Regions from separate parts of the Actinoplanes awajinensis subsp. mycoplanecinus genome, predicted to be linked through region 3. Evidence: riboswitches for the same ligand, from Rfam matches in the RefSeq annotation. Region 3 holds a riboswitch; each other region holds the start of a gene.

The links. Region 3 has a riboswitch for cyclic di-AMP ahead of ADL15_RS20245 (coiled-coil domain-containing protein). Riboswitches for the same ligand answer to the same signal wherever they lie in the genome.
Region 1: it holds a riboswitch for cyclic di-AMP, as region 3 does, so the genes downstream of both, ADL15_RS29220 (LysM peptidoglycan-binding domain-containing protein) here and ADL15_RS20245 (coiled-coil domain-containing protein) in region 3, are expected to answer to the same signal.
Region 2: it holds a riboswitch for cyclic di-AMP, as region 3 does, so the genes downstream of both, ADL15_RS42255 (C40 family peptidase) here and ADL15_RS20245 (coiled-coil domain-containing protein) in region 3, are expected to answer to the same signal.
Region 4: it holds a riboswitch for cyclic di-AMP, as region 3 does, so the genes downstream of both, ADL15_RS21840 (LysM peptidoglycan-binding domain-containing protein) here and ADL15_RS20245 (coiled-coil domain-containing protein) in region 3, are expected to answer to the same signal.

Annotation. Positions count from the first base shown of each region.
Region 1 is NZ_LLZH01000281.1:143,072-148,349, reverse strand. It holds gene ADL15_RS29235 (helix-turn-helix transcriptional regulator) at 1-2,112, opposite strand, end outside; gene ADL15_RS29230 (VOC family protein) at 2,370-2,978, opposite strand; gene ADL15_RS29225 (DUF6174 domain-containing protein) at 3,077-3,535, opposite strand; cyclic di-AMP (ydaO/yuaA leader) riboswitch at 3,777-3,982, shown strand; gene ADL15_RS29220 (LysM peptidoglycan-binding domain-containing protein) at 4,026-4,526, shown strand; gene ADL15_RS29215 (hypothetical protein) at 4,534-5,278, opposite strand, start outside.
Region 2 is NZ_LLZH01000318.1:165,782-171,059, forward strand. It holds gene rsmH (16S rRNA (cytosine(1402)-N(4))-methyltransferase RsmH) at 1-530, opposite strand, end outside; gene mraZ (division/cell wall cluster transcriptional repressor MraZ) at 679-1,110, opposite strand; gene ADL15_RS42255 (C40 family peptidase) at 2,175-2,915, opposite strand; cyclic di-AMP (ydaO/yuaA leader) riboswitch at 3,015-3,143, opposite strand; gene ADL15_RS42260 (Mur ligase family protein) at 3,599-4,819, shown strand; gene ADL15_RS42265 (type 1 glutamine amidotransferase) at 4,853-5,278, shown strand, end outside.
Region 3 is NZ_LLZH01000178.1:79,296-84,573, reverse strand. It holds gene ADL15_RS20255 (ABC transporter permease) at 28-924, shown strand; gene ADL15_RS20250 (ABC transporter ATP-binding protein) at 881-1,690, shown strand; gene ADL15_RS20245 (coiled-coil domain-containing protein) at 1,748-2,776, opposite strand; cyclic di-AMP (ydaO/yuaA leader) riboswitch at 2,782-2,919, opposite strand; cyclic di-AMP (ydaO/yuaA leader) riboswitch at 3,128-3,259, shown strand; gene ADL15_RS20240 (coiled-coil domain-containing protein) at 3,265-4,299, shown strand; gene ADL15_RS20235 (glycoside hydrolase family 65 protein) at 4,373-5,278, opposite strand, start outside.
Region 4 is NZ_LLZH01000211.1:40,360-45,637, forward strand. It holds gene ADL15_RS21825 (GNAT family N-acetyltransferase) at 1-529, opposite strand, end outside; gene ADL15_RS21830 (class I SAM-dependent methyltransferase) at 689-1,306, shown strand; gene ADL15_RS21835 (saccharopine dehydrogenase family protein) at 1,363-2,601, opposite strand; cyclic di-AMP (ydaO/yuaA leader) riboswitch at 2,921-3,100, shown strand; gene ADL15_RS21840 (LysM peptidoglycan-binding domain-containing protein) at 3,102-3,782, shown strand; gene ADL15_RS21845 (YybH family protein) at 3,841-4,206, opposite strand; gene ADL15_RS21850 (LysR family transcriptional regulator) at 4,277-5,152, shown strand; gene ADL15_RS21855 (ExeM/NucH family extracellular endonuclease) at 5,266-5,278, opposite strand, start outside.

The sequences.
Region 1 (5,278 bases), on a different contig from region 3:
CAGCACCGCGAGATCCTCGTACGACGCGGCCTCCCGCGCGGCGGCCAGCGCCGCCGCGTAGTCGCCGTGCCCGTTGTGCAGCACCGCGTTGCTGTACCCGGCCACCCCGAGCAGCCAGCCGACCCCGCCGGACGACGCGTCCCGGGTCAGCCCGCCGATCAGCGCCGGCGCCTCGCCGTCACCGCGGAACGCCGCCAGGATGCTCGCGGCGGCCGGATGCGGCGCCGGGCCGGTGACCCGGGCCAGCGCGGTCGCCTCGTCGATCAGCTCGGCGGCCTCGTCGAACCGCCCCGCGTAGATCAGCGCGGTGGACCGGAAACTCAGCGCGCCCGGCAGCCGGGACAGCGCCCCGGCCGCCCGGGCGACCGCGACCGCCTGCTGGGTGCGCTCCAGGAACGCCGCGTCGTCCCACACCTCGGTGACCAGCATCCCGGTCAGCCAGAGCAGGTCCAGCTCGCTGTCCGGCGGCACCGCGTCCAGGGCGAGCCGGAACGCCGGCCCGGCAACCGCGTGGCCCCTCCGGCTCCACGTGATCAGCGCGGCCAGCAACCGGCCCGCCGGTTCGTCGCCGGCCGGCCCGTCGGCCGCGGCGTCCACGGCCCGGCGCAGGTCGTCGCCGCCCAGCCGCCCGGCGTTGATCGCGGCGCCGACCGCCGACAGGTACGTCTCCCGGGCCGCCACCGGATCCAGCTCCTCGAGCCGGCGGGCGGCCGCCAGCAGCGGCGGCACCTCGCGCCCGGCGGTGAGCACGAACGCCACCCGGGCCCGCAGCCGTTCCACCCCGGCCTGCCGCACCGGGTCGGGCGGTCCCAGCTCGACCGCGGCGAGAAGCTCCGGCACCGCGGCCGCGGCACCCGAGGCGAGCCGGGCCCGCGCAGCCGCCAGGGTCCGGTCGGCGCGCGGACCGGGCGCCGGGGTGAGCGCGGCGGCCCGTTCCAGGAACGCCGCGGCGGCGGCCCGGCCACCCCGGGCCAGGGCCCGCCCGGCCGAGCTCGCCAGGTCCCCGGCGACCGCCTCGTCGGCGCCGAACGCGGCGTACCCACGATGCCAGGCGCGCCGGTCCGGGTCCCGATCGGCGTCGGTCACCTCGGCCAGCGCACGGTGCACGGCACGCAACTCCGCCGGCTCGGCGCCGCGCCAGGCCGCCGACCGGACCAGCGGATGCCGGAACCGCACCCGGGCGCCGATCTCGACAAGTCCGGCCGCCTCGGCGGCGGCCGCCGCGTCCGGGCTGATCCCGAGGTGATCGGCGGCCGCCCAGAGCAGCGGCACGTCACCGACCGGTTCGACCGCGGCGGCCAGCAGCAGGGTGCGGCTCGCCGCGGGCAGGGCCACGATCCGCCGCGCGAACTCCGCCTCGACCCGGCCCGCGACGGAACCGGTGGCCGGGATGCCGTAACCGAACGCCGGATCCGCCTCCCGGGACAGCTCCAGCAGCGCGAGCGGGTTGCCCCGGGTCTCGGCCACGATCCGGTCCCGGACCCGGGCGTCGAGCAGACCGGGCAGCACGGTCGCCAGCAGCGCCCGGGCGTCGGCCTCGGGCAGCCCGTCGACCTGCAGCTCGGGCAGCCCGGTGAGCAGTGCGTCGCCGGCCGGGGTACGGGCCGCGAAGACCAGCGCGACGGATTCGGCGTCCAGCCGGCGCGCCACGAACGTCAGGATCACCTCGGACATCCGGTCCAGCCACTGCGCGTCGTCGACGACCACGACCAGCGGCCGGTCGACGGCCGCCTCGGCGAGCAGCCCGAGCACGGCCAGCCCGATCACCAACGCCTCCGGCGGCGGCCCGGCACTGAGCCCGAACGCGGTCGACAACGCGGCCCGCTGCGGCTCCGGCAGCCGGTCCAGACGGGTCAGCAGCGGCGCGCAGAGCTGCTGCACCGCGGAGTAGGCCAATTCGGTCTCCGGCTCGACCCCGGCGGTGCGCACCACCTGGGCCGCCGTGGCGTGCCCGGCCAGGTGGTCGAGCAGCGCGGACTTGCCGGCCCCGGCTTCTCCGCGCAGCACCAGCACCCGGCTCTGCCCGCCCCGCACGTCCCGCAGCAGCCGATCCAGCCGCTCCGTCTCCCGGCCCCGCCCCAGCAGCCCGCCCGTCTCCACAGCCCTCGGCACGGCGAAAGCCTACCCAGCCCGCTCCCGACCGCTTCCGGTCAAACCCCTATTCGGTACGCCTACGGAGCGCCCGCCCGCAGGCTACGAGCCGAGTCCCGCCCGTGAGGCCACGCGAGACCGTGGCCACTCCCGGCCGCAGCGCGACTCCCGGCCCCGGCTGGCTTCCAGGGGTGCCTCCGCGCTGCGGAGGCACCCCTGGGGACCAGCCGAGCCCCGCCGGCGCGCGGCGGTCCGGGGCGGTCACGGTCTCGCGGGGGTCAGGAGGTGAGGCCGGCGGCGGTGGCCATGTGGGCGGCGTACCAGGTGGGCCAGGCCTCGTCGTGGACGCCGTGCAGGGTTTCGGCCTCGTAGACGCCGTGGGCGGTGGCGGCGTCGCGGAGGGCCTGTTCCAGGGCGGCCGCCGAGTCGTAGACGACGTGGTCGACCCGGCCGGGCAGGCGGCGGGTGACCTCCTGCAGGGTGAACAGGTTGCCGTCCGGGTCGGTGAAGGTGAGGAACGAGCCGTAGGTCTGGCGCTCCGGATGCGGGCCGGCCAGCCGGGCCTCGGCGCCGGCGTGGTGGAAGACGCCGCCCGCGTCGTGGAAGATCTCGCTGGGCGCCGCGCCGCGTTCGGTCAGCTCCTTGTGTGCCGCCTCGATGTCGTCGACGACCAGGTGCACGCCGTGGTCCGAGCCGGGGGCGGCGTCGGTGACCCGGCTGCCGATGATGATCGAGGCGGCCGAGCCGGGCGGGGTGAAGTGCACCACGCGGAAGCCCTCCGGGCCGGTGTAGTCGACGTCCTCGCGCCAGCCGAGCCCCCGGTAGAACGCCTGGGACCGATCCACGTCGGCGACGGGCAGGACGACGATCTCGAGCTTGAAATCCATGACGGCTCTCCCTACGGATTCTGTGGTGCCTTCACCATCGCGCGCCGGGCCGCCCCGCGGAACCAGGGACAGTCACTGGCCGGCACCCGGGCCCCGGGTCAGCGCGACGCGACCGGGGCGGACGGCAGCGGCTGGATGTCGGTGATGTCGTAGCACTCCTCGTCGTCGATGGCGTTCGGACGGTGGTCGATCGACACGTGGGCGGGGCGGCCGGCCGCGTCGGTGGTGAACTCGACCACCGCGTCCGGTTCCGCCGACTCGACCTGCTCGACGATGTACTTCAGGGTCGGGAACGACGCGAGCGGCACCTGCACGGTCGACTCCGGGTCGGCGGGTTCCGCCGAGACCACGACGTCGCGGTCACGGACCACGATGCGGAAAGTACCGATCACGGCGCGTTCGCCACAGCTCGCCGTGACGACGTACGAGTAATGGTCGGGCAGAGTGCCGGCGACCGCGCGGACGGTCGTACCGGAGGGGGTGCTCGAACACCCGGAAAGGGTGAGGGCGGCGGTGACGGTGAGCAGCGCGGCCCGGCGCGGCCGGAGATCGGTCATGTGGTGTTCGACGCACGGTGACCGGCGCCGGTTCCGCGCCTTCTGCCGGAGCTGCGGCATAACGACAGGAGGGACGGAACCTCGGGTGTCGGAAATGCCTGTCATTCCAGGTCACGAACAAGATCAAATCGGTCCAATACCGTGAAGAACGTCACTATTAGGTACGTAAAACTTGGTCGATGCCCGTCCGGTGTGGTTACCGTCGGTCGTCCCGCGATGGCGGGCACTGTGGACGGACCGCCGAGTCCTGCCGCCGATCCACAGACACGAAGAGATGGCAGGAGCGGGGGAACCACGTTTTCCGGCGCGCACCGCGCACGGTTCGGGAGTCGGCCGGCTTCCGAAACGGGTGACAGGGGGCGCGTCTTGGGGTGAAGCCGCATAGGACGGCCGGGCCACTCTGCCCGAACCCGACAGCTCACCTCGTAGGCGTGGAGGAATTTCCATGTCTCGGATCGGTAGACGAACGCGCCTTGCTGCCCTCAGCCTGGTGACCGCCGGCGTGACCGGAGCGGGCCTCTTGCTCGCACCGGCAGCTCCGGCCCTGGCCGCCAGCGTCAACTGGGACGTGGTCGCCAAGTGCGAGTCCGGCGGCAGGTGGCACATCAACACCGGGAACGGGTACTACGGCGGTCTGCAGTTCGACCGCGGCACGTGGAAGGCGAACGGCGGGGCCAGGTACGCCTCGACCGCCGACAAGGCCACCAAGGCCGAACAGATCAAGATCGCCAACAAGCTGTACGCGAAGCGCGGCCTGAGCCCGTGGCCGGTGTGCGGCAAGAAGGCCGGCGTCTACAAGAAGGCGACCGCCAAGCCCGCGAAGAAGGCCAAGGCGAGCGGCAAGACCTACGTGATCAAGTCTGGTGACACGCTCGCCAAGATCGCCAAGCGCTATCACGTCAAGGGAGGCTGGCGGGCGCTCTACGCGCTCAACAAGGACCGGCTGAGCAGCCCGAGCCGGATCTTCCCCGGTCAGCGCATCCGGCTCTGACCTCCGCTCACGCCAGCCAGCCCCGCAGGGTCTGCACGGTGTGCGGATCGAGCGGGAAGGTGACCCGGTCGTAGCGGTCCCAGCGCTCGAGGGACCAGTAGTTGCGCTCCTGACGCACGGTCACCTGGACGTTCGTGGCGGCGCCGTGCCACACGGCGCCGCTCGCGGACACCCCGTAGCGGCCGCGCTGGAACATGCCGACCTTGGTGAGAGCGGCACAGGCCGGGCAGCGGCCGTCCGGGGTGGCCACGCAGTCGCCGCAGACCGTGCCCTGGCACAGGCGGCACGGGCGGACCGCCTCGGAGCAGAGCCGGCAGGTCGGGTTCAGGCAGTGCGTGCACCAGTCGAGGGCGCCGGTGAGGTGGTGGTTGCGGCAGGCGTGCAGCGCGCTGAGCGGCGCGCCGGTGGTCTCGTCGGTGACGTACCCCTGGGTCTTGCCCGGCGCCACGTCGTAGACCAGCGGCAGCTCGAAGCCGTCCGGCAGCCGCCAGGTCTCGGCGATCCGCAGCCCGACCGCGATCCGGACCGCGTCGGCGGGTTTGCGGCGCAGCCGGCGCACCAGCTCCGCGGTCAGCTCCTCGGGCAGGTCGAGCGGCGCGGCCGGTGACTGCGCCGCGAGGGTGGTGACCGAGCCGCGGATCATCGCGGGCGGGATCTCCTCGCCCGGCGGGTGCTCGACGACACGCGGGACGACGAGCTGCTGGATCCGTTCGGCGCCCTGGACCTGGACGCCGACGAAGTCGTCCCGGCGG
Region 2 (5,278 bases), on a different contig from region 3:
GTGATCCCCTGCGACTGGTCCATCCGCATGTCCAGCGGGGCGTCCTGCGCGTACGCGAACCCGCGGTCCGCCTCGTCCAGCTGCAGCGAGGAGACACCGAGGTCGAACAACCCGCTGTCGATCGCCGGGATCCTCAGCTCGGTCAGCACCCGGGGCAGCTCGTGGTAGACCGCGTGCACCAGGTGGATCCGCTCGGCGAACCGGGACAGCCGGTGCCGCGAGTGGGCCAGCGCCTCGGTGTCCCGGTCCAGTCCGATCAGGACGGCCTCGGGGTACCGCTCCAGCACCGCCTCGGCGTGGCCACCCAGGCCCAGCGTGAAGTCGACGTGCACGGCGCCGGGCCGGACGAGAGCCGGATCGAGCAGCTCGAGGCAGCGTTCCAGCAGTACCGGAACGTGCGCACCGCGCGGCTCCCCCATGACGACCCCCATAAAACCCACCCGTTCACGTCTCACCCGGTTGTTACCCGTGTTGCCTGCCGGCCGTTTCCGTACCGGCCCGGCCGCCCATCCGTACCGCCAGATCCCCATCCGCTCAGTCCCGCGCCGGTTTTACCCGGCCCCGGACACGCGCCTGGCGCCGGGGAAGAGGCGCCAGGAGCGGGAGCGGCTGGAGATCTCGCAGTACGGCAGCAGTGGCGTCCGGGCCGCACTCCCAGCGGCCCACCGAGTGCCACGCCTACAGTCCGCCGGGCAGCACCCCCTCCTCGATGTCGGCGAACTCTTGCTCGCTCGCCGAGAGGTAGTCGTCCCACGCCTGCTTGTCCCAGATCTCGACCCGGGTGCTGGCCCCGATCACCACGAGATCCCGGCCGAGACTCGCGTACTCCCGCAGATGTGCGGGGATGGTGACCCGGCCCTGCTTGTCGGGGACCTCGTCGTGTGCGCTGGCGAAGAACACCCGGCCGTACGCCCGGGCGGACTTGTTGGTCACCGGCGCCTCGCGCAGCTGACCCGCGATGCGCTGGAACTCCGGCATCGGGAACACGTAAAGACAGCGTTCCTGCCCCTTCGTGATCACGACACCTCCCGCCAGCTCGTCGCGGAACTTCGCCGGGAGGATCAGCCGGCCCTTCTCGTCGAGGCGAGGAGTGTGCGTGCCGAGAAACATCGGCCCCCACCCCTTTGCCGGGACGGCCGCTCCTTCGCGGAGGGAGTGGACCGTCTGTCAACTCGGGCCGGCAGGCTCCGGTTGAGTCCCTCGGTCCTGCCACTGTGCCCCACTCTACTCCACTTCCCTCCACCTGCAACCCGAAAGCGACCTTCCCAAAACCGTTTTCGCGGACGTAATCCCAGTTCACAGGCGGTGGGCCGGAGTGGAGGGCCGGAGCATGATCCACGAGGTCCGGTTTCCGACATCCAGCCCACGACGGTCGATAAGTCCACCCGAACTCACCCCCCACCCCCACCCGTGGAGCGAAGTGGAGCCCCCGAACCCCCTACCGGGGAGGAAAGTGGAGCCCCACCTGCCCCGAACCGGCAGCCCCCACTCGGGGCGCGGCGGCACTCCCCGCCTCCCGGCCCAGCGGCGCCGGCAGCCCCTCGCGGCCCAGCGGGGCCGGCAGCCCCTCGCGGCCCAACTGGGGCCAGCAGCCCCTCGCGGCCCAGCGCCCTCGCGGCCCAGCGCCCTCGCGGCCTCGCGGGCGGTAGCGGCGCGCGTCACCACCCCGGCTGGTCCTCACTGCCCTTTCCAGACCCCGATAGCGGCCACCAGGACCAGCCGACTGCCCTTGGCGAGCGCCCACGGTGAGTATCGCGGCCCAGATGACGACTGCCACCGCTCGTCGACCGAACCCAGTGAGTACCCACGACCGCAGCGCCGGGGAGCGCAGCCCGCGCGATGTTCCCGTCTCGGCGCGGCACCGGCGCGCCTCGCGGCCCCGGCTGGTGCTCACGGTCGGCTCGGCGCTCGTGAGACAGCCGTGAGCACCAGCCGGGCCGCGGGCAGGCGGGCAGGCGGGGCGGGGGACGGGAACGCCAGTGGGGCGCGGCCCGGAATCGGGTCGCGCCCCACTGGCGGTGTTTCCTTACTTACTAGGTGCTGTCGGGCAGCGGAGCACCCTCGGCACCGCCGAACGACCTAGCACCCTCGGCGCCGAGGGCTTTCCGGACACCCGCAGCACCGCGGGCGACCGAGCGCCGAGTCCACTGACCGTTCCCCGTGCCGGGGCACGGTCAGGCGACCAGCCGGCGCACGACGTAGTTGCTGCCGTAGATCTTGTGCTTGCCGACGCGGGCGCCGGTGTGCGGCGAGTCGTACATGTAGCCGCCGCCGGCGTAGATGCCGGCGTGGTAGCCGTACGAGCCCGACCGGAAGACGATCAGGTCGCCGACCTTCTTGTTGGACTTGCTGACCGACTTGCCGTAGTGCTGCTGCGAGTTGGCCTTGTGCGGCAGCTTCTTGCCGGCGGCCTTCTTGTAGACGTACAGCGTGTAGCCGGAGCAGTCGAACCGCTTGGGTCCGGCGGCCGCGAACTTGTACAGCGCGCCCTTGTGCTTCTTCGCCTCGGCGAGGATCTTAGCGCCACTGGCCTTGACCGTGACCTTGACGCCCTTGGTGGCCGCCTGGCTGTAGCCGGTCCCGGTGAAGAGCGTCCGGACGTACGCGGACGTCTTCGGCGCGGCCTTGAGAGTGACCGTCCCGTTGGCGTTGCGGACGGTCTCGGTGTCCCAGGTCACCCACTTGCCGTTGCGAAGTCCCTGCAAGCGGACGGTGCCCTTGGCGACCTTCCCGGTGTTCGGGTTGATGACCTTGGCGGTGACCTTGAGACTGGAGCCCCAGGGGAGCTTCCGGGTGCTGAGCTTGTTGCTCAGCCTGGGCTTCACCTTCACCGCCGCGGCGGTGGTGGTCGTGGTCACCGTGGTGGCGGCGACCGGCGTCGTGGTGGTGGCCGCCGAAGCGGGTGACGTGGCCACGAGCTGACCTGCACAGAGGCAGAGGCCCAGGGACAGTGCGACGGTACCGGCGCCGGACATGCGGCGGTTACGGCTCGAACTGTGTTGGTGCACGGTAAGGAGATCCCTCCGGCACGCCTGCGAGGTTAGCTGTCGGGTTCGGGCGGGAAGGTTGCCCGGCCGCTTTCGCGGCTTCACCCCAAGGCCCCCACCGATGGCGCCGCCGGTGTCGCGCGGCTCGGTACGGACCGGGTTTCTGGTTCCCCCGTCCCTGCCCCCGATTGCCTCGTCTGGTCGATCTGGTGTTGCGGCGTCGCACCCTCGGGATCGGGGCAGGGCTCGGCGTGAACCGTCCGGTGCGGCCGGCGAGCGGATGCCGCCGGCTGATCCTTGGTACCCGAACGAACCCATGATCGTCAGGTGCGATTCAGTTACACAAAGTGATTGGCACATCAGGCCCTGTCCAGTTTGTTACCTCCGCGAGACAAATGTCATCGCGCAGAGTGTTCAACCAAACACACTGCGTCGAGGAAAGCCGGTGAACCAGAACACATAAAAACTCAGGTGGTAACCCGTTCGTGACACCACCACGCCGGTCAGCGGCGCAAACGCAATAAGCCGTACGGGCGAAAGGGGTTCCGGGCCTTCCGGCAACTCGACGTCACCCTTGGTTCCGGTACCCTCGCTGCGTGACGGACGGGAAGATGCCCCTGCGGGCCATAGTCGCGACCACCGCGTCGAAGACGGCGGCCGCTCTCTCCAGGGCCGCGGGACGCGGCGACGGGTCGGTGATCGGCGGCTGGATCGGCCTCAAGATCGATCCGGACCTGCTGACCCACCTCGCCTCAGGGCGTGCCGTCGCCCTGGTGTCCGGCACCAACGGCAAAACCACCACCACCCGGCTCACCGCGGCCGCGGTCGGCGTGCTCGGCCGGGTGGCCACCAACTCGTTCGGCGCCAACATGCCCTCCGGGCACACCTCGGCGCTGGCCAAGGAGGGGCACACCCCGTTCGCGGTGCTGGAGGTGGACGAGCACTACCTGCCACAGGTGATCGAGGCCACCCGCCCCAAGGTGGTGGCGCTGCTCAACCTCTCCCGTGACCAGCTCGACCGGGCGAAGGAGGTGGCGATGATGGCGCAGCTGTGGAAGACCACGCTGGCTAGCCACCCCGACATCCGGGTGGTGGCCAACGCCGACGACCCGCTCGTCGTCTGGTCGGCGGCCGCCAGCACTCAGGTCACCTGGTTCAGCGCCGGCCAGCGCTGGCACGACGACTCGTTCGTCTGCCCGGAGAGCGGCCACCCGATCGAGCGCGCCAACGGCGACTGGTGGTGCTCCGGCTGCCCGCTGCGCCGCCCCCGCCCGCAGTGGGTGGTCGAGGAGGACGGCGTCATCGACCCCCGCGGCGACTGGCACCTGGTCAAGCTGCAGCTGCCCGGCAAGGTCAACCTCGGTAACGCGGCGACCGCGCTGGCCGTCGCCGGCGAATTCGGGGTGCGCCCGATCGAGGCGCTGCCCCGGCTCTCCCGGGTGTCGTCGATCGCCGGCCGCTACGCCCAGGTGGACCGGGACGGCCGCAACATCCGGCTGCTGCTCGCCAAGAACCCGGCGAGCTGGCTGGAGGCCTTCGACATGGCCGACCAGGCCCCCACCCTGCTCTCGATCAACGCCCGGGACCCCGACGGCCTGGACACCTCCTGGCTGTGGGACGTCGACTTCTCACCGCTGCGCGACCGTCCGGTGCTGATCACCGGCGACCGGGCGTTCGACCTGGCGGTCCGGCTCCAGGTGAACCAGGTGCCGTTCCGGCACGTAAACAGTTTTGACGAGGCGCTGGCGTCGGTGCCGCCGGGCCGCCTCGAGGTGATCGCCAACTACACGGCTTTCCAGGACATCCGGGCGGTGCTCGACCGTGTCAACTGAGTCCACCCGAGGCGGAACGACAGAGGGCAAGGCATGAACGACAGCACGCTGCGGATCGTCTGGATCTACCCCGATCTGCTGAGCACGTACGGCGACCGGGGCAACATGCTGATCCTGGCGCACCGGGCGGCCGCCCGCGGCATCCCGGTGGAGACCTACGAGGTCCGTTCCGACATGCAGATGCCGACCTCGGCCGACATCTACCTGATCGGTGGCGGCGAGGACGGCCCGCAGGCGCTGGCCGCCCAGCGCCTGATCACCGACGGCGGCCTGCACCGAGCGGTCAACCAGGGCGCCTCGGTCCTGGCCATCTGCGCGGGTTACCAACTGTTCGGCCACTCGTTCTTCGCCAAGGGGACAAAATGTGCGGGCCTCGGCCTGCTCGACATCTTCTCGGACCGGGGCGAGACCCGGGCGGTCGGCGAGCTGCGGGGCGACATCGACCCGCGACTCGGCCTG
Region 3 (5,278 bases):
CGGCCGACGAGATCGGAGCACCACTCCATGCCAGAGACGGCGGTTGCCGATGCCGCTACCGGCGTTCCCCTGCGGGAACTCGCCCGACGGCACGGCCTGAGCTCTTCCGGGCGACGGCTCGGCCTACTGGAGTACACGCGCAAGCTGTGGGCATACCGGCACTTCATCGGTGCGCATGCCAAGGCGAAGACCTCCTCCTCGCTGGGCAACACGAACCTGGGTGCGCTCTGGACGGTGCTGACACCGGCCATCAACGCGCTGGTGTACTACGTCATCTTCGGTGTGGTGATCGGCACCAAGGGCAGCGTCACCAACTTCATCGCGTACCTCTGCATCGGGGTGTTCGTCTTCCAGTTCACCCAATCGGTGGTGCAGAACGGCATCAACGGGATCACCAGCAACCTGGGCATGATCCGGGCGCTGCACTTCCCCCGGGCCAGCCTGCCACTCTCGGTGGCCCTCGTGGAGATCCGCAACTTCGTCACCGCGATCGGCGTCCTGCTGGTCATCGTGCTGTTCACCGGCGAGCCGATCACTCCGAAGTGGCTGCTGATCATCCCGGTGATGCTGCTTCAGATGATCTTCAATACCGGGCTGTCGCTGGCCGCTGCCCGGCTGGGCTCGAAGATGCGCGACGTCAAGCAGCTGATCCCGTTCATCATGCGGTTCTGGATGTACGGCTCGGCGGTGCTCTACCCGGTCACCCGCTTCACCGAGAAGCTGGACGGCTGGAAGCTCGCCATCGTCGAGTCCAACCCGCTGCTGGTCTTCATCGAGCTGTTCCGGCACTCGCTGCTGGAGAACGTCACGCTGGCCGGTTCCCCGACGCTGCTCTGGATCGAGGCGGTCATCTGGTCGCTGGTCGTGGGTGTCTCCGGCTATGTCTACTTCTGGCGCGGAGAGAAGGGTTACGGCCGTGGCTGACACCGAGCGCGTCCCCACCGTCATCGCCGACGACGCCCACGTGATCTACAAGATCTACGGCTCGGCCGGCAACCAGCAGAGCAGTCCGCTCTCCAGCTTCAAGAAGATCGTCACCCGCACCAAGACCGCGAACGTCCGCGAGGTGCACGCGGTCAAGGGCGTCACCTTCGTGGCGTACAAGGGTGAGGCGATCGGCCTGATCGGCAGCAACGGATCGGGCAAGTCGACACTGCTCCGCGCGGTGGCCGGCCTGTTGCCGGTGGCCCGTGGTGCGATCTTCGCGGCCGGTCAGCCGTCGCTGCTGGGCGTGAACGCGGCCCTGATGAACGACCTGCCCGGCGAGCGCAACGTCGAGCTGGGCTGCCTGGCCATGGGCATGTCACCGACCGAGGTGAAGTCGAAGAAGCAGGGCATCATCGACTTCTCCGGGATCAACGAGCGCGGCGACTTCTCCTCGCTGCCGATGCGGACCTACTCGTCCGGCATGGCGGCCCGGCTGCGCTTCTCGATCTCGGCGGCGAAGCAGCACGACGTGCTGCTGATCGACGAGGCACTGGCCACCGGCGACGCGAAGTTCCGCCGCCGCAGTGAGGAGCGGGTCCGCGAGCTGCGCGCCAATGCGGGCACGGTCTTCCTGGTCAGCCACAGCGAGCAGTCGATCCGGGACACCTGCGAGCGCTCGATCTGGCTGGAGTCCGGCCTGATCCGCGCGGACGGCCCGACCGACGACGTGATGAAGGAATACGAAGCGTATATGCGCAAGTAGGACCGCGGATACGAAGAAGCCCGGAGCCGTCGGCTCCGGGCTTCTCGGCGTTTCAGGTCAGGTCACTGACAGGTGTACGTGGTTCGTGTGGTCCGTCGACGGTGTCCCGCCGGCCCCGCTGTACGACTTCCACCCACTGCTCGGCAACCAGATCCGTTTGAACCAGATGACATAGAGCACACCGAGTGTGTCGGAGTTGTGGATGAAGTAGTTCGCCAGGTTCGTGCCGTACGTCTTGCTGGCCCCGGTGGCCACCCCGCCGAAACCGTTCTTGTCGGAGGCGAAGTCACACGCCCGGCCCTTCGGGTGCTCCCCGCTGTTCTGCTCCCGGAAGCAGGCCACGTAGCGGGTGAAGCCCGCCTTCTGCGCCTGCTTCATCGCGAACAGCAGCCGCGGCGAGATGCAGCCGGAGGTGGTCGGGTCCGGTACGCAGCTGCCGTCCAGATTGCCGGAGGGCTTGTCCGCGTCGGAACTGCTGCCACCACCGGAGTCGTCGGTGGCGGCGCCCTGGTTGGCCTCCTTGAGCGCCTGCTCGGCCTGGACCTTGCGCTTGGCCATCACGTTGACCTGGCGCTGCTGATCGATGATCGCGGCGTCGATCGAGGTCTTGGCCTTCTGCTGGCCGTCCCGGGTGTTCCGCAGGTCCTCGATGGCCAGGTTCTGCCGGGCGCCGACCGTGCTCAGCAGCTGCGCCCGGTCCAGGAAGCCGGCCGACGAGTCCGCGGTGAGCAGCGCGCTCAGCGGGCCCAGGCGGCCCATCGAGTACGCCTGCTGGGCGTACTGGTTCAGCGCGGCCTGCTGCGGGCCGAGGGCCGCGTCCAGCTTCTTCAGATCGGCGGAGAGTTTGGTCTGCTGCGCCTTGGACGCCTTCAGCTTGGCCTTCGCCGTGACGTAACCCTTGGAGGCGTCTTCGAGTTTGTCGAGCAGGGACTTCGAGCCACCCTCCCCGTCGTCACCGGACTCACCGGGCGCGGCGAGCGGGCGGGGGGCCGCGGCCGCCGGCGAGGCGGCGCCGGTGATCCCGCAAGCGGCGACCAGCAGCGCGAACACGGCCACCCATCGTCGCCGCGCAGTCACATGCTGCACTGGCTATTTCCTTCCGTCGGCCGCCGGTCGGGTTAGCTGACGGGTTCGGGACGAAGGAAATCCCTACCGCAATTGTGCGGATTCACCCCGGAAGAAACGTGGATCCCCGGCTCGCTGCGTGTGCGATTAGGCGGCGGTCCCCACGCGGGAACCGGGACCGACCATACCCACTCGATCGACGATTCAACAGTTCCGGTACCGAATGCGACGGCGTGGTCACCTGTCGTGATGCGATTACAGAAAGTCGTTGATTGGTAACCCTTTTATTGCTTTTCCCGATCCTGATACCACGCGATATCTCAGGTAAACTGGCCGCCGGTCCTGCCAGGACGGCACCGCCCCCGAGTTGCCGGCAGGCCGCCGCCCAATCGTCGTCAGACGAACCGGGGAACCAGGTAGTTGGGGTGAATCCGCTCTATGCGGTAGGGATAGCTTCCGTCCCGAACCCGTCAGCTAACTCGGTCGGCGGTGACTAGGAAGGATTGTTGATGACCGCACGTCCCCGCCGGTGGCTGATGCTTGCCCTGGCGCCGCTCGTGGCCACCGCGATGTTCGTCGCACCGGTCATGCCGGCACACGCCGCTCCCGGCGGCAGTTCGTCGACCCCCGACGAAGGCCAGGCGAGCGACGACCTCTCCGATCAGATCGAGACCACCAACCGGCGGTTCGTGAACGCCAAGGCCGCGGTCGCGGCCTCGAAGAAGAATCAGAAGGCGCTGGCCGCCCAGATCAAGACCGCCGAGGCGCGCCGCGACGCGCTGACCCCGGAGGTCAACCAGATCGCCCGCCAGCAGTACCAGATCGGCAATCTGAGCTCACTGAGCTTCCTGCTCCGCGCCGACTCCTCGTCCGACTTCCTGGACAAGGCGGTCACCCTGGAGGAGATCAACAAGCTGCACGACGCGAAGCTGCACGAGCTGAACTCCCTGCTCGAGCAGATCACGTCGGACAAGACCCGCCTGGACGCCGAGGTCAAGACCGAAGAGCAGCAGCTCTCGGTGCAGACGAAACTGCACGACTCGGCCGAGGGGCAGCTCGAGCTGCTCGGCGGCGGCACCGGCATCAACAAGACCATCACCGAGGGTTTCGTCGACGCGAAATCCCCGATCGCCTCGCCGGCACCGCGCAACTCCAGCGGCGGTTTCTCCGCGGAGTCCTGCAACCAGATCGACCCGACGACCAACGGGTGCATCACCAAGCGGACTCTGCATCTCCTCAAAGAGACGAAGAAGGCCGGCTTCAATCTGTTCGTCGGCTGCCACCGCGACGGCGGCCCGTTCGAGCATCCCAAGGGCCGGGCCTGCGACTGGTCACTGCAGAAGACCGGGTTCTCGGCGGCGCACAACGACAAGATGATGCGGTACGGCAACGACCTCACCGCGTTCCTGGTGCGCAACGCCGACCGGCTCGGCATCTACTACGTGATCTGGTACAAGCAGATCTGGTTCCCGGCGACCGGCAACTGGCACGCCTACCACGGGCCGAGTGATCACACCGACCACGTGCACGTGTCCCTGCTGTAGCCACGCGGGCAACGAGAACGGCCCCCCACCCTTTCCGGGTCGGGGGCCGTTCTCTGTTTCGTACGCTAAAAAATCAGTGCGTCGTGGCGCGCCGCACCGGAGCGCGACCGGCCGGCTGGGTCGGCGCCGGACCGGCCGGGACCGCCGTCGGGATCGCCATGGTCACCGGACGGACCTGGGTCACCTCGATCTCCTTGCCGTGGTGCATCAGCGTGAGCCGGGCCGAGCCGCCACCGTTGCGCAGCGAGTAGGTGACCTCGTCGGCGGTGACGTTGACCCGCAGCCGCAGCCCGTGCCAGAGCAGCGAGAAGTCCAGGTTGTTGATCCGGCTCGGCAGCCGCGGCGCGAACGCCAGCTGACCGTTGAAGTCCCGCATCCCGCCCAGCCCGGCGACCAGCGCGATCCACGACCCGGCCAGGGACGCCACGTGCACGCCGTCCCGGGCGTTCTGGTGCAGGTCGTGCAGGTCCATCAGGGCGGCCTCGCCCAGATAGTCGTGCGCCAGCTCCAGGTGGCCGGTCTCGGCCGCCATCACCGCCTGGATGCAGGCGGACAGCGAGGAGTCCCGGACGGTGCGCGCGTCGTAGTACGCGAAGTTGCGCACCTTCTCCTCCGGCGTGAACGCGTCACCCCGGATGTACATCGCCATCACCAGGTCGGCCTGCTTCACCACCTGCTTGCGGTACAGGTCGAAGTACGGGTAGTTCAGCAGCAACGGGTAACCCTCCGGCGGAGTGTTCTCGAAGTCCCACTCCTCCAGCCGGGTGAAGCCCTCGCACTGCTGGTGCACCCCGAGCTCCTTGTCGTACGGGATGTGCACGGACGCCGCCGCGTCCCGCCAGGAGGCCGCTTCCTCGTCGTCGACCCCGAAACGCCGCGCCAGGTCCGGGTGCCGCTTGCAGGCGTCCACCGCGGTCATCAGGTTCTGCTGCGCCATCAGGTTGGTGTAGATGTTGTCGTTCACGATCGCGGTGTACTC
Region 4 (5,278 bases), on a different contig from region 3:
CCCAGGTGTCCAGGCTGGTCGGGCCGTACGGGCCCTCCTGCGGTATCGGCGGCTCGCCGGTCAGACGGTACCCGCAGCGACGGGCCACCGCCGTGCTCGCCGAGTTGCCCGGATCGATCCGCAGCAGCAGCCGACGCAGGTGCAACGTGCCGCAGGCGTACTCGGTGAGCAGCGACAACGCGCCCACCGCGAGCCCGCGCCGCCGGTATGCCGCACCCACCAGATAACCCAGCTCGGCCTCGCGCGGCACCGGGTTGACCCCGAAGAGCAGCACCTCGCCCAGCGGCGCGAGCCCGTCCACGGTGATCGCGAGCTGGATCCGGCGCCCGGTCAGCCGCCCCTGCTGGGCCCGTTTCAGGTAGGCCAGCCCGGCCTCGACGTCGAACGGCGACGGCATCGGCGTCCAGCGGGCGATGTCCGGCTCGTCGAGCAGCGTGACCAGATCCTCCAGATCGTCGGGCGTCCATTCGCGCAACACGACCCCATAGCCCGCCAACCGGAGCGGGTGCGGCAGCGGGCTGGTGGTCACTCCTCGAATCCTGCCTAAAAGGACCCGTTTGCGGCTAGTGGCGATCGACAAGTCGTCTTTGACGATTCTTGACCGTCCATCCGTCGGATAACCGATCGCTTTACCGCGGGCCTTCCGGGCGGCTTCGCCGCTTGCGTCCGGCACGGCAGGATCCGGTGCATGTCTTCCCTTTCCGGTACGTCCTCGGCCTACCCGGTCAACTCCAACGAACACTGGGCGCTCTACAACGCCCGGCAGTCCGAGCGTGACGTCCGTGCGACCTGCCGCCGGGCGATGGAACTGGCCGGTCCCGGTGCCGGCCGGACCGCTGTCGACCTGGGCTGCGGAGCGGGCCGGGAAACTCGTGCGCTGCTCGAGTCCGGCTGGCGGGTGACCGCCTTCGACGGTGACCCGACCATGCTGTCCGCTGTCGATCAGCCGCACCCGGCGCTGACCGCCCGCCGGCTCAGCTTCGAGCAGATCACCGAACTCCCCGATACCGACCTGATCCACGCCGCCTACGCGCTCCCGTGGCAGGACCGGCCGCACTTCGATCGCCTGTGGACCATGATCCGCTCGGCGCTGCGCCCCGGCGGCTGGATCGCCGTGGACCTGTTCGGCGTGCGCGACAGCTGGGCCGGTGCGCCGGGAATGACGTTCCTGACCGAGACCGAGGCGAAATCCCTGGCCGACGGCCTGACCGTCGAACACTGGCACGAGGAGGACGAGCTCGGCGCCGCCAGCAGCGGCCCCAAACACTGGCACGTCTTCCAGCTGATCGCCCGCCGGCCCACCTGACCCCACCCCGCCGCGCGACCGGAGCGACGAGCGGCGGGAGGAGCGGGTGGCCGGGGTCAGAGCTTGCGGGCCGTGATCTCCACCCCGGCGGTGCGCAGCCGGGTGACCAGGGCGTCTCCGATGGCGGTGGCCGGGGTGAGAACGCCGCCCTCGGACGGGGGCAGGGCGTCCCGGTCGAGGGCCAGGGCCAGGGCGGACTCACCGAGCATCACGGCGGTCGCGGCGTACCCCGGGTCGCCCTTGGCCCGGAACCGCGCGGTGTAGCGCGCGCCGCTCGTCGTGGTGGTGAAGATGTCCATGGTGAAGTGGCCGTTCTGCTGGGTCTTCTCGCTCGGGCCGGTGCCCGGCGCCGGCAGCAGCCGGTCCAGCAGGAAGCGGGTCGGCGGCACCGCGAGCCCGACGAACAGCGCGCCGAGCACGATCTTGGTGCCGGCCGCGATCACCGGCGAGAGCGGTGACGCGCCGACACTCATCGCTTCGCGATACTTGAAACCGCGACCGTACGCCCAGCCCCGCAGCGCGTTGCTCCGCCGCACCACCCGGGTGTTGTAGGACGCCATCACGAACGGCGCGAGCCGTCCGCGCAGTCGCGGGTCCACGTCGGAGGCCGGGAACGTGTCCATGTCGCTCTGCCGGCCCACCTTCGGCTCGGCGGCCCGGTCCGGGCTGAGCGAATACGGACTGCCGGCCACCCGGCGCAGCGAGGGGTCCTTCTTCATCACGTCGACCTGGTTGCGCATCGAGTCGATGGTGCCGCCGCTCACCCCGCCGCTCAGGCTGGTCACCACGAGCGTGGTGTCGGTGAGCTCCCCCGCGCCGTCCTGCTCGATCAGTTGATGCAGGACGTGCACCCCGATGTCGGACGGAATGGAGTCGAAGCCGCAGGAGTGCACGATCCGCGCACCGGTACTGCGGGCGAGCTCATGGTTCTCGTCGATGCTGTCCCGGGCGAACAGCACCTCACCGGTCAGATCGACATAGTCGGTGCCGGACACGGCGCAGGCGTGCGCGAGGGGACGGCCGTACTTCGCGTAGGGACCGACGGTGGTGATGATGACCTGCGCGCGTCCGGCCAGGGTGGCCACCGCGTCGGGATCGGTGGCGTCCGCGATCAGAACCGGCCAGTCGACGTTCAGCCGAGAGCGGAGCGCCTCCAGTTTCTCCGGTGAGCGGCCGGCCAGTGCGATACGGGTGCCGGCCGGTGCGAATCCGGCGAGATGCTTTGCCACGAGGGCCCCGACGAAGCCGGTGGCACCGTAGACGATCACCTCGAAGTCACGTGAACGATCGCTCATGGTCCGAGATTGTGCACCCCGGACCGCAGCGGCGGGACATCCGGACGCCACAAAAGAACCGAACAAGCAGCGGTGACCCGAAAAAAGCCGCTGTTTACCCACTCCCGACCGGGCTATGCAGACTGACAACGGGTTTCCCCCGTACGGCCGACCACGGTGGTGGAAAGTCTCCCCTCCACTCAAGAAAACGGGTGGTTGTCGGACCAAAGGCAGATCAAAGCGGCTAATTTGTGAGAACAAAGTCACCAGCCCCGCTATCGGACGTGGTCAGGTCCGTGATGCGGTGGCTACCGTCGGCAGTCCGCACTAGCGGACACCGTGGCCGGAACGCCGAGTCCTGCCTGCTGGTCACGGTCAACAACACACAGGCATGGAGCGGGGGACCCACAAGTTCTCCGGCGCGCTCCTCGGAGCGTGCCTCGGGGTGAAGCCGCACCTAGCGGCCGGGCTCCTCGGCCCGAACCCGACAGCTCACCTCGCAGGCGTGGAGGGAAAACTTCATGCTTCACCTGAACAAGCGGGTTCGTCGTGTCCTCTCCCGGCGAGCCCCGGCACCGCGCGCCCATTTTCGGGCCGCGCAGGTCACGTCCACGCAGCCCGGGCACACACGCACCCGGCTGAAACGTGCGCTCGGCATCACGGTGGCCGGCCTGGCCGGCGCCATCGGCCTGCTGGCCGTGGAAGCCGCACCAGCCAGCGCCGCGCCGAACGTCAACTGGGACGCCGTCGCCAAGTGCGAATCCGGCGGGAACTGGAGAATCAACACCGGGAACGGCTATTACGGCGGTTTGCAGTTCAGCCGCGGCACGTGGCGCTCGCACGGCGGCGGCTCCTACGGCTCCACGGCCAATCTCGCCTCCAAGACCGAGCAGATCACGGTCGCCGAGCGGGTGCTGCGCAACCAGGGCATCGGCGCGTGGCCGACGTGTGGCCGCCGCGGCCTCACCCAGTCCCGGAAGACCGCCACGGTACGGACCACCTCGGTGAGCCCCTTCCGCCTAGCGGCCTACACCAAGCCGCTGACGGCGGGGCGCACCTACGTGGTGAAGCGCGGCGACACGCTCTCCAGCCTCGCCGCCCGCTATCACGTCCGGGGTGGGTGGAAGGCGCTCTACCGCGCCAACGCCGGCCGGCTGAGCAGCCCGAACCACCTCCGCGTGGGACAGCGCCTGGCGTTCTGACCAGCGGTTGCGGGGTCCCTCGGCAAGGGACCCCGCGCCCGGTCAGCTCTCGATCGGGTCAGCTGGGCGGCCGGGTGAACTCCGGCTGGTCGAGCACACGCAGCCAGGAACCGTCGGGCTGCCGGCGCACCACCTGCGCCCGCGCCCCGGCGCCGTCTTTCGGCGGGGTCGAGGTGAGGGCCAGGTCGCCGCTGATCAGCGTGGGCAGCGGCGGCTCCGGCTCGAACCGCGGCATCCTCGGCAGCACCTCGGCCCAGAACTTCTGGATCGCCGCGCGGCCGACGGTCTGGCTGCCTGGCGGGTAGGCCATCACGGCATCCTCCTCATACAGCCAGGCCAGGCCCTCGGCGTCTTTCGCGTTGGCGCGCTCGACGAAGAGGCGGGTGAGGTCTTCCGGCTGGAGTGCCTTCTCGCGTTCGCTCATGGCTCCAGCCTTCCGCGCCCGGGTCTACAAGTCCAACGCATAGTTCTTATGACTACTACAATTCCCACTTGTGGATTTGCGGCAGCTTCAGTACTTCGTGGCGGTGGCCGAGACCGGGAGCTTCACCCGGGCCGCGGAGCGGGTGCACATCACCCAGTCCGGGGTGAGCGCCCAGATCAAGGCCCTGGAGCACGAGCTCGGCGCGGAGCTCTTCGACCGCAGTGGCCGCACCGCGCGCCTCACCGACGCGGGTTCGGTGGCGCTGCGCCACGCCCGCGCGGCGCTCGACTCGACGCTCGACCTGCGCGACGCGATCGACGACGTGAAAGGGCTGATCCGGGGCCGGCTGACGATCGGCATGGTGACCGGATGCGAGGTGACGCCGCTGTTCGACGCGCTCGCCGCGTTCCACCGCGATCACCCCGGCATCGAGCTGGAGCTGACCGAGGCGAACTCGGATCACCTGGTCGCCGGGGTACGCACCGGCAGCCTCGACGTCGCGCTCGCCGGACTCGCGGGTGAACCACCCGACCACCTCGCGGCGCAGATCATCGTGAGCGAGCCCCTGGTCGCGCTGACCCCGCCGGGCAGCGAGCTGGCGCAGCGCGGGAGGGTCCCGGTCGCCGGGCTCACGTCGTACCACATCGTCTGTCTGCCGGTGGGGACCGGCATCCGTGACGTGCTCGACCGCGCCGTCCTCGCAGCGGTCGGTGTGCGACCGGAGGTCGCCCTGGTGGCCACGTCCCCGGACACCGTCGCCGGCCTGGCCCGTCGCGGTCTCGGGGTCGCCGTGCTGAGCGAGTCGATGGCCGCCGCGCACCCGGACCTGGTCGCGGTCCCGATCGACGACGTCGGCATTCCGGCCCTGCTCGCGCTGATCTGGCAGGACCGCGCGAGCCCGGCCCTGTCCGCCTTCCTGAAGCACTGCCGCGCCGCTTTCAGCTGATCGAAAACAGCCGAACCTGAAGCGGTGCCGCCCCGCTTTCAGCTGATCGAAAACAGCCGAAACGGCAGGAGCCCCCGCCGCGACCAGCGGCGAGGGCTCCCGGGACTACCGAGTTACTTGGTGATC